Regions from separate parts of the Legionella bozemanae genome, predicted to be linked through region 1. Evidence: riboswitches for the same ligand, from Rfam matches in the RefSeq annotation. Region 1 holds a riboswitch; the other holds the start of a gene.

Region 1 (4,435 bases):
CTGCAATCCTCTGTTTCCAACTCACTCGCACCGATAAGATAATGAGAATCAGGGCGTGGCGCAATATAAATGGTATACCTGGGGTGTAAGAGCCGAATAGGTCTTTGTAGCTGAACTTCAGGTGCATGCAACCAAATAAGTTCCCCACGCAGTCCACGCAGATGTGGAAAAGAGGTTTTTGCCCCTAAGCCTCGGCAATCAAAAACACAATCAAATCGATATGATTCATTCCTTACTTCTACCCTTCCTGGATAGACAGAAGAAACAAAAGTATGGTCTCTGCAAATAACACCTTGCTTGCAAAGATGATTTTTAAGTGCGGGCAACAGAGTCTGATTATCAAGCTGTGCTTCTTTAGGGAAATAATAGGCTCGTTTAAATTGACGAAGTTCTGGCTCAAGCTGACTTAATAAATCATCATTGAGGAACTGGTAACATGAATCACTTAATTTATTAACAATTCTGGCACTAAACTGCTGCCATTCTGCTTTATCTTGTGGATGATGCACTACAAGACTACCTTGTTGACGAAAATATACGGGTTCTACTAATTGATTGAGAATGGATGGCCATAATATTTCAACCGATTCCATCCCCAAATTAAAAATCACTTGCTCCGCCTTATCAAGCTCAGACAGGGGAGCCAAAAGTCCTGCTGCTGCATTGCTGCAATTATTGAAAGAAGTTTCTGCTTCAAATAATGTTACTTGCCAGCCTTCGTTTTGTAAGCGCAAAGCCAACAAACATCCCATTATCCCAGCACCTACCACAACAGCATTTTTCATTTAATTAGAATCACTCAAAAATAGCCCTATTGCACCCAGGCTACAAACACCTAGGCCGCGATTTATCTTTATTCACCCACGCAACACGCGATAGGCTCCAAATCAGAATGAGGCATCTTAGGTAATAACTCATTTGTATAACACGCATTCACCGCAAAAGACTCATTAATTACTCCTAAATGTTTGCCAAATCGTCCTACTTTATTCCAATCACGTTCCACATTTAAAAGCGTACGGGAGAAAAAAGGTAAGCTGCGGATGAATATTGTATGATACATGGGGGTTCGTAATTGAGGTTTCATACGACATAAAAGTTCATAAGCTTCATCCGGATTTTCAGTGGTAAAGGCGGCTCCACGTTGTGTAGCTTTGAGAAATCCTTTAATGGTTTCAGGATTCTTTAACATCCGTTCTGGCACAATAAATTGAATGGAACAAAAACAGCAGCAACCTAGGCCTGCAAGCTGATCCAGGCGCAGAAATACAGTTTCACCACGTAAATGCTCTAATTCAACTTTCTGAAAATTAATAAAACCAATACCTGTGTCGATAATATCGCGGCAAATCGCATCAGTCACATTCATACCAATGCGCACTGTCTCATAACTTGAGGGCTCAATACCCGCTAACTTTGCCAAATTATCGATAATGATTTTGCCAAACTCGCCAATATAACCTACTCGTTTGCCGACAATATCTTGAAATGAGCTAATACCACTGGATTTAAGCGCAATAAGACCTGTTGGTGGCTCGTCCAGCAATGTGCCAATTGAAGTTACAGGATAGCCTTTTGCGCGAGCAGCCAAGGTATGAATCATAGCCTTAACTCCAAAATCTACATGCCCCATACCCACAATTTCAGTAACATCGCCAGGATCACTAGGCTCCAAAATCGCAAGTTTTATGTTTTCTTGCTGGTAATACCCTAATGAATGGGCAACAAAAATTGGGGTATGATAAGGGTTTGCATACCAATTAAGTAATAGAGTTGTTCTTGTTGATAACGCACTCATGCCATGACTCCTTGTATTAATTAAAAAATAAAGGATGGCAAAAGATATCGAGTGAAGGCCTAATTGAAGAAATGAACCTGTATTCAGAGCAATGATTCTTAAAAATAGCCAATAGATGAGACTCTTTAAGGGAGCAATCAATTTAAAATGAATACAGATTTAAGGCGTTCTTACGCTGGTACGAACCAGATCAAGTTCAACGGGTATTTCTCAGACGTTTATCACGACACCCCGCGCCATCAAATTGTTGGTAATGCTATCGTGTATGGGAAAAACTGTCAAATATTATCCCTCTCTCCCATTTATGGGAGAGGTCAGATCGCTACCATGAATTTAAAAATATAGGCTGTTTTTCCCACGAAGGCGGGAAAGACCGTTTATAAGAATAAGATTAAAAATATTTCAAGAAGAACAATAATTCTGCACATGAAACACATTATGCTGAATTAAAAATCGCTGACATAATAAGGGGGTGTGTTGCAATAGATGATGCAGATAAGCCCGAGTAAATTGTTGTGAACAAGTGGGGCAAGCGCAATCTCCATCAATCATTTCAAATTGCATCTGTGTTTTTGAATCAGTTAAATCCACGGTTCCTGCCTGGCTGTAAACCTTTCCTTGAGCCGCTGCTTGGGCAGGCTCATCTGTTTCAATAAACTCTATTCCCTTATTATGCAAACGGTTAATTAACTCAGGATCAAAACGTCCTATAACATAACGTGCTAAATGAGACCATTGCTCTAATTGTTCCCAATTCAGCTCATCCAAAATATTAAAATAAACCCCATGGGGTTTAACTACCTCATATTTTTGCAAATCATGAACATGAATAAATGGAACAATTGCATCATCCCAATTATCCCAGATTTGTGGAAAATCGCGCAGGATATTTTGAGGTAAAATAATAGCATTAGGTTTTAATTGATGGACAAGATCGATTAATTTCTCTAAAGTAAGTTTAACTCTAGAGCCATCATAGGGTGATTTGAGCACATAAACTTTTTCCTTATTAGCTATAAGTGACATTGCATTAATGACCACTTTCCCGGGACAAGCCAAGTAACGGGCTAAATCAGGTATTTTTTCGAGGACTGCCTGACCTGGTTTATATAACAAATGTTCTAAAGAATAGGATGCCGCGGTTATCTTTACTTCGTGCCAATTTGCCATTGTAAGACATAAACCTGCCTCTGAAGTTAAAACAGGTATAAAATTCTGTATTGCAGCCAACATTCCTGATCTCCTGATTTACAGCAATAAACTGGTGTCACCATAACTAAAAAATCTGTATCTTTTTTTGATTGCTTCTTGATAGAGCTTCATTGCTTGTTTGTGGCCGATAAAAGCTGAAACCAGCATGAGCAAGGTAGACTCAGGCAAATGAAAATTAGTCATTAACCCATCGCAAATCTTAAACTCATATCCTGGGTAAATAAAGATGTCTGTATCCCTGCTGCATGCAGTTAATACTCCATTTTGTGCTGCACTCTCTAGACTGCGCAAAGCAGTTGTACCTACTGCAATTACTCGATTTCCCGCTGCCTTTGTAGCGTGTACTGCAGCACATAATTCCGGACTAATTGTGAATTGCTCACTATGCATTTTATGGTCTTTGATATTATCACAACGAACAGGTCTGAATGTTCCTGCTCCTACATGTAAAGTAAGATAAGCTACAGCAACTCCTCTGGAATGTAAGCTGGACAATACAGATTCATCGAAATGTAAGCCAGCCGTAGGAGCTGCGACAGATCCTTCATATTTTGCATAGACTGTTTGGTAACGATCCTGATCCAAAATTTCATCATTTCGGGTAATGTAGGGGGGTAATGGAATGTGCCCTATTCCATTTAATAATTGCAAAACGTCGATATCTGCTTTACATATAAACAGATCATCTTTCCTATCAAGGACTTCGAGTTCTTTATTGTGTTCTAACTTAATAATTGACCCGGCCTTTAATGCTTTACTGGCTTTAATATGAGCTAGAAAAGTGAATTCGCCTGTAATACGCTCCACTAATAGCTCAACTTTTCCACCAGTAGTTTTATGACCATAAAGTCGAGCAGGAATCACTTTGGAATCATTCATAACCAGTAAATCGCCAGGATTTAAAAAATCAGCTATTTCGCGAAACTGATAATGACCATATTCATCTTTTTGACGATTATAAATTAAAAGACGCGAATCACTGCGATGAGCCAAAGGATACTGCGCAATTAATTCTGGAGGTAAATCAAAGTAAAAATCCTGTTTATTCATAGAGCAACCTGAAAATAAATTGCCGATATTATACACGGAATACAATGATTCATCATCCCTATTGAATAAGAGATTGCCTACAAATTAAAGCTGAATCTTCTACACATCGCTGCAAAACCAGCCCAGTTCTACTTCGACGTCCCCCCCTACGACTTGTTCGCGGGGTTGTCCCTGAGAGAGCCACGCAAAATTTGAATGTAATTTTATGTTTTTAAATGAAATATACTCAGCTTTCTACGTACTGCGCTTTATGCGCGGTACGTAGGGAGGTAAATTTCGTGTGGATCGCTTAGGGCTTGTCCGCGGGGATAGCCGCAATGTGAGACAGAAATTAAAGAGAAGTATTCTTAAACGTGTTACTTCATTGTTTTAGTC
Region 2 (4,435 bases), 2.1 Mb from region 1:
CTGCTTCTATAAGCAGTTTAATCATTGGCTTATCCCCATTTTGTACCGCCTTGTGCAACGGGGTTTGTCCTTCTTTGTCCTGAAGATCTAAGGAGGCACCTGCTTTTACCAATGCGCGAGCACAATCAAAATTTTTGCTCGAAACAGCCCAATGCAGTGCTGAACGTCCATAAGTAGGATCTGCTTTATCCAGATCTGACACTGACATCGATTTAATCAATACCTTGAGTTCAAATAAACGTCCCCAGGTAGCAGCTCTTCTTAACGCTTGATCATGCACCGGGCTACCCATTTCACCCGATTTACGCAATGAAGCACAAACTGTAGCAAGTTGTACTGGATCTTTCGTTTTTCGTGTGTCACCGATAAAAGTAAGAAGTTTTGGTGCGATTTTTCCGCTTGCCCGATCCATAATAGTCTGGTTCGCACTCACTAATCTTGAGTTTACAGAATCCAGTTTTAACAAACTATCGGTACGTTCCATATCCTTACGGCTTAGTGGTTTATTAGCAAAAAGCAAGTCTGACAATTCAATAATCATGTCGGGTAATGCTCCGAATAAGGAGGTATCACTCGAAACTAATGACTTCACTGCAATTAAATAAGCCGCAACAAATTGCGTATTATTATCCATATCTTGATAATAAGGCAGCTTTTTGTCTCGCATTGCTTCCAGAGTACTGGTGACGCCAGTTGATAAAACCAATGAGCTTGTTGAATGAGCAACCGTTTGCCGCATCACCCCGCTTGGTAATGATTGATGGTATTCAATTGTCGGCAGAGGCTTGGAAGTAGTCAAAGTCAAATCATGTTCATAAGCATATCTAATTTCAGACTTTTTACTCCCGAACTCCCCAACAAGAATGTACTTGTCTTGATCACTTAACTTAATGTACTGTGCGATTAATTTATAATCCTTAGAAGAATCTACTGCGGCAAGATACATAAATCCATAATTACCTGTAGGAACTTTTGCCTGGTCGGAGCTTGATAATGCAGGTAAATCTTCTGCTTTGGTAATCGAGGGTATGCCTAACCTATCTGATCCAAGACCAGCGCTCCCAATCAACATATCGCGATCATCAAAAGAATCATAGAGTCCTGATTGATCCATCTTGGCTTGCATGCGATAAAGGGATTGCGTGAACATATCTGCAAAAGCCATCTGGTTTACATTCCCTACAAATAAGAATTTACTGTCAGGAGAAAGAACTCGTTTGATAATATCTCCTGGAGCATGCTTACAACGGTTGGCATCGATAAAAGCTACAACTGTATTGTCAACTGCATCAAACGTCTCTAAAGAAGACAGTCCAACACTAGTCCCTTCGATGGATACGCGACCATCCACGGGAGCGCCATACATACTTGTAAATCGAGGGATACCATCAAGTGTACTGACTAAAACAACGTCAATATCCGGTATATTCTGTTTGGCAAGTTCGCGGACCATGTCCTTTGCCATATTACCTGCAAAAGCAAAATCACCTTTTGCAGTAGGATTTTTACAATTAGCATGAATAAGAATTACTTTACCCATAATTTACCCTTAATTGTTTAATTTATGGGCAAAATTTTATAACTTTAACCTTAACAAAATATTAACAATATGTTTTTTTTATTTAATTTTAGATGAGATCGCAATCATTTATTAATAAAATCAACTACATCGGTTTAAAATCAAATTTGATGGTTTAATAAAATCATCAAATCGATTCATCTAAGCAGAAGAAGGCGTCAGAAAAGAAAAAACAGTACTTCATTTCTAAATTTACTTTTGGCGTGAAACACTTTCATGGTAGAATAATATTTGTACATTGGGGGTGCCAATTACGGCTGAGAGGATAAACCAACCCTTTGAACCTGATCTCATTCGTCTGAGCGGAGGAAAATGTGTCTATTGTTTTGTTTTCGGGTATTGTTGCTTTTATTACTTCTTTTATTGGTTTGTTACCGCAAATTATCAAATCCTTAAAAACGAAGTCAACCCAAGATCTCTCCATGATCATGTTGATTAATTACCTTGTTTGTTCTGTAGCATGGATTATTTATGGGAGTAGTACCGATTCCTTTTTTGTGCTCAGTGCAAATGTAGTGGGTTTACTTGTCAGTCTGCTACTTATTCTCTTAAAAAGACATTATGATGCACGATGTAATTAATTTAACAGGATATCAGTCCATTTTATGCCTCAATGGAGAGTTGCCTGAATCCTCTTTTTTTAATCGGATGAACTTACCTATCATTGCCGCTGATGGAGCCGCAAACAGTTTATTAGAACGTGGAATCCGCCCTCAATTAATTACTGGAGATTTGGATTCTGTCCACCCAATGATTCTGGAAAACCATCCTTTTCTTCATTCGCCAAATCAAAATCAAAGTGATTACCAAAAAGCAATGTATTATTTAAAAGATAATGATTTACTACCTGCCATTATTGTTGGCATAAATGGTGGCTATTTGGATCACATACTAAATAACATGAATATCTTCATGGAAACAAACTGCCTTTTATACGCTCCCCCCCTAAGAGGTTTTGTTCTTCATGAACAATCCAAGATGAATTGTTTGTTACCTACTCAGACAAAAATTTCATTAATGGGAATACCTAAAGCAACTCTATCTTCAAAAGGGTTACAATGGGAACTCAATAACACGCCACTTTCCTTTCCAGGAAAGACATCATGTTTTAATCGAACTCAATTGCCTGAAATCGTTTTGGAAGTTCATCAAGGTTCCGTTCTGGTTTTGATTTACGAACAAATGATTGAAGATGCAGGGTTAGCCGCCCGATAAAGAACTCTTGCAAGCCTCCTGTAAAATGACTGCTAATTTGAGCTCCTATTTAATTTACTACAATGGAGCACTGATCACCTACCATCACTAAAGTCACCGTACTGTCTTTAGTTAGCACTTTAGAACCACACAAAACATCGGGGCCAAATGCGGAATTTTTTCTATACCCAAATATGTATTCCCTATTTACTGGTCCTTTGCCCGAATGGATTTTGCCCCGAGACCCGGATCGTTTACCATCCACAGTAAAACCCAAGGCAGCCGCTGTTTTCTCTTTGGTTTTTACATCAACTCGAATCGTATCATGAGCAAAAGCTTGCATTGAAAAAGAAAGCAGGACTAGGACGTTCAAATTTTTAAGAGATTTTTTTATCATAATAAAACACTCCTTGTTCTATGTACTTTTAATATAATCCATTTAATGAATTAGGGAAAATCATTAGGGATAAAATGTAATTTACTTGATCTATAAGATCATTTTTTAGTGCATTCAGCGCTTTTATAGGACACCATGTTTCTATTTTTCTCTGGAGCTCTTAAAACCGGACTGAATACTGCCCATGCACTGTTCTTAGGTCCATCAAAAACACTGAATGAAATGCGTTCCGCCCAAGAAAGTCGCTATCAGGCGTTCTCAGCCATGATGACCTCCTTAATTATCATGAGCAACAAATTGGTGCGAGAAGACAGTATTGGTGCGCCCAAAACCTACTTCCTGGCCTGATTATTTAAAGCTTATGCAAAACCATTCGCGGAAAGAATAGTACAGTCGCCTGTTTCTGTTGCCTCCCCTAGAGCATTGCTTGCAATGATAAAGCAATTAATCATTGCTTTAGATAATAAGATAATACAGAAAATGTAACCCAATTTTTGCACCTGCTTGCACGAGACTCGAATACGGTCATCTCAACTAAACTAAAATCAAGCCCCACAAGCCATCCCTCCATTCGGGAATCCGCTTATGTGATGGAGACGTCATTCAATTAATAAAAGAATTGAATGCCAACAGTACTGTGGTAGTTACAAACAATGCGGCAAATTCGCGGTTTGTTCCTGAGCGATCCACGCGAAATTTAATCCCCTACCTACCGCGCTTTATGCCTGAGAGATAGACAAAAAAATTTGGTTTAAGGCATTGAAATATAGGAATAATGGTATTGAAAGTGCATGACGGATTATGATCCAATAGAGTTCCACAACAATAAGAGATCGACGTCATGCACCTGATGCAATTATTACACAAAACATTAGCAAAAGAATTACCTTTTATTCATAAATCACGCTTACACAATTTAATCATGGCTTCATCGACGTTAATTAAGGTAAATAAATTAACGCTGACATCGCTTGGCCGTCATTTGCCTCATACTAAAGTTAAGACTCGCAGCAATATAAAAAGGATAGACCGCTTATTAGGGAATACGCGATTACAAAAAGAAGCGATTGAATTTTATAGGACAATGAGTCATTATCTACTAGCAGCACAAAGACGCCCCTGGATTCATGTTGATTGGAGCTGTATATGTTCGCAGACTAAACTCTATTTATTGAGAGCCTCCTTGTCGATGCAAGGACGCTCGATTGTGATTTACGAAGAATGTCATCCACAGAAAAAACAAAATAACCATCAAACTCATAAAG

What was found. Region 1 has a riboswitch for thiamine pyrophosphate ahead of DY223_RS05385 (ABC transporter substrate-binding protein). Riboswitches for the same ligand answer to the same signal wherever they lie in the genome.
Positions count from the first base shown of each region.
Region 2: linked by a shared signal. The riboswitch ahead of DY223_RS14875 (SemiSWEET family sugar transporter) and the one ahead of DY223_RS05385 (ABC transporter substrate-binding protein) in region 1 are both predicted to bind thiamine pyrophosphate.

Region 1 covers NZ_UGGY01000001.1:1,261,149-1,265,583, reverse strand. Annotated here, with positions in the region: gene DY223_RS05390 (FAD-dependent oxidoreductase) at 1-785, opposite strand, end outside; gene DY223_RS05385 (ABC transporter substrate-binding protein) at 854-1,798, opposite strand; TPP riboswitch at 1,949-2,042, opposite strand; gene DY223_RS05380 (tRNA-guanine transglycosylase) at 2,201-3,031, opposite strand; gene queA (tRNA preQ1(34) S-adenosylmethionine ribosyltransferase-isomerase QueA) at 3,047-4,060, opposite strand; gene DY223_RS19405 (hypothetical protein) at 4,417-4,435, opposite strand, start outside.
Region 2 covers NZ_UGGY01000001.1:3,340,341-3,344,775, forward strand. Annotated here, with positions in the region: gene ankY (Dot/Icm T4SS effector AnkY/LegA9) at 1-1,540, opposite strand, end outside; TPP riboswitch at 1,810-1,907, shown strand; gene DY223_RS14875 (SemiSWEET family sugar transporter) at 1,894-2,160, shown strand; gene DY223_RS14880 (thiamine diphosphokinase) at 2,144-2,794, shown strand; gene DY223_RS14885 (hypothetical protein) at 2,844-3,170, opposite strand; gene DY223_RS14890 (hypothetical protein) at 3,306-3,518, shown strand; gene DY223_RS14895 (IS4 family transposase) at 4,021-4,435, shown strand, end outside.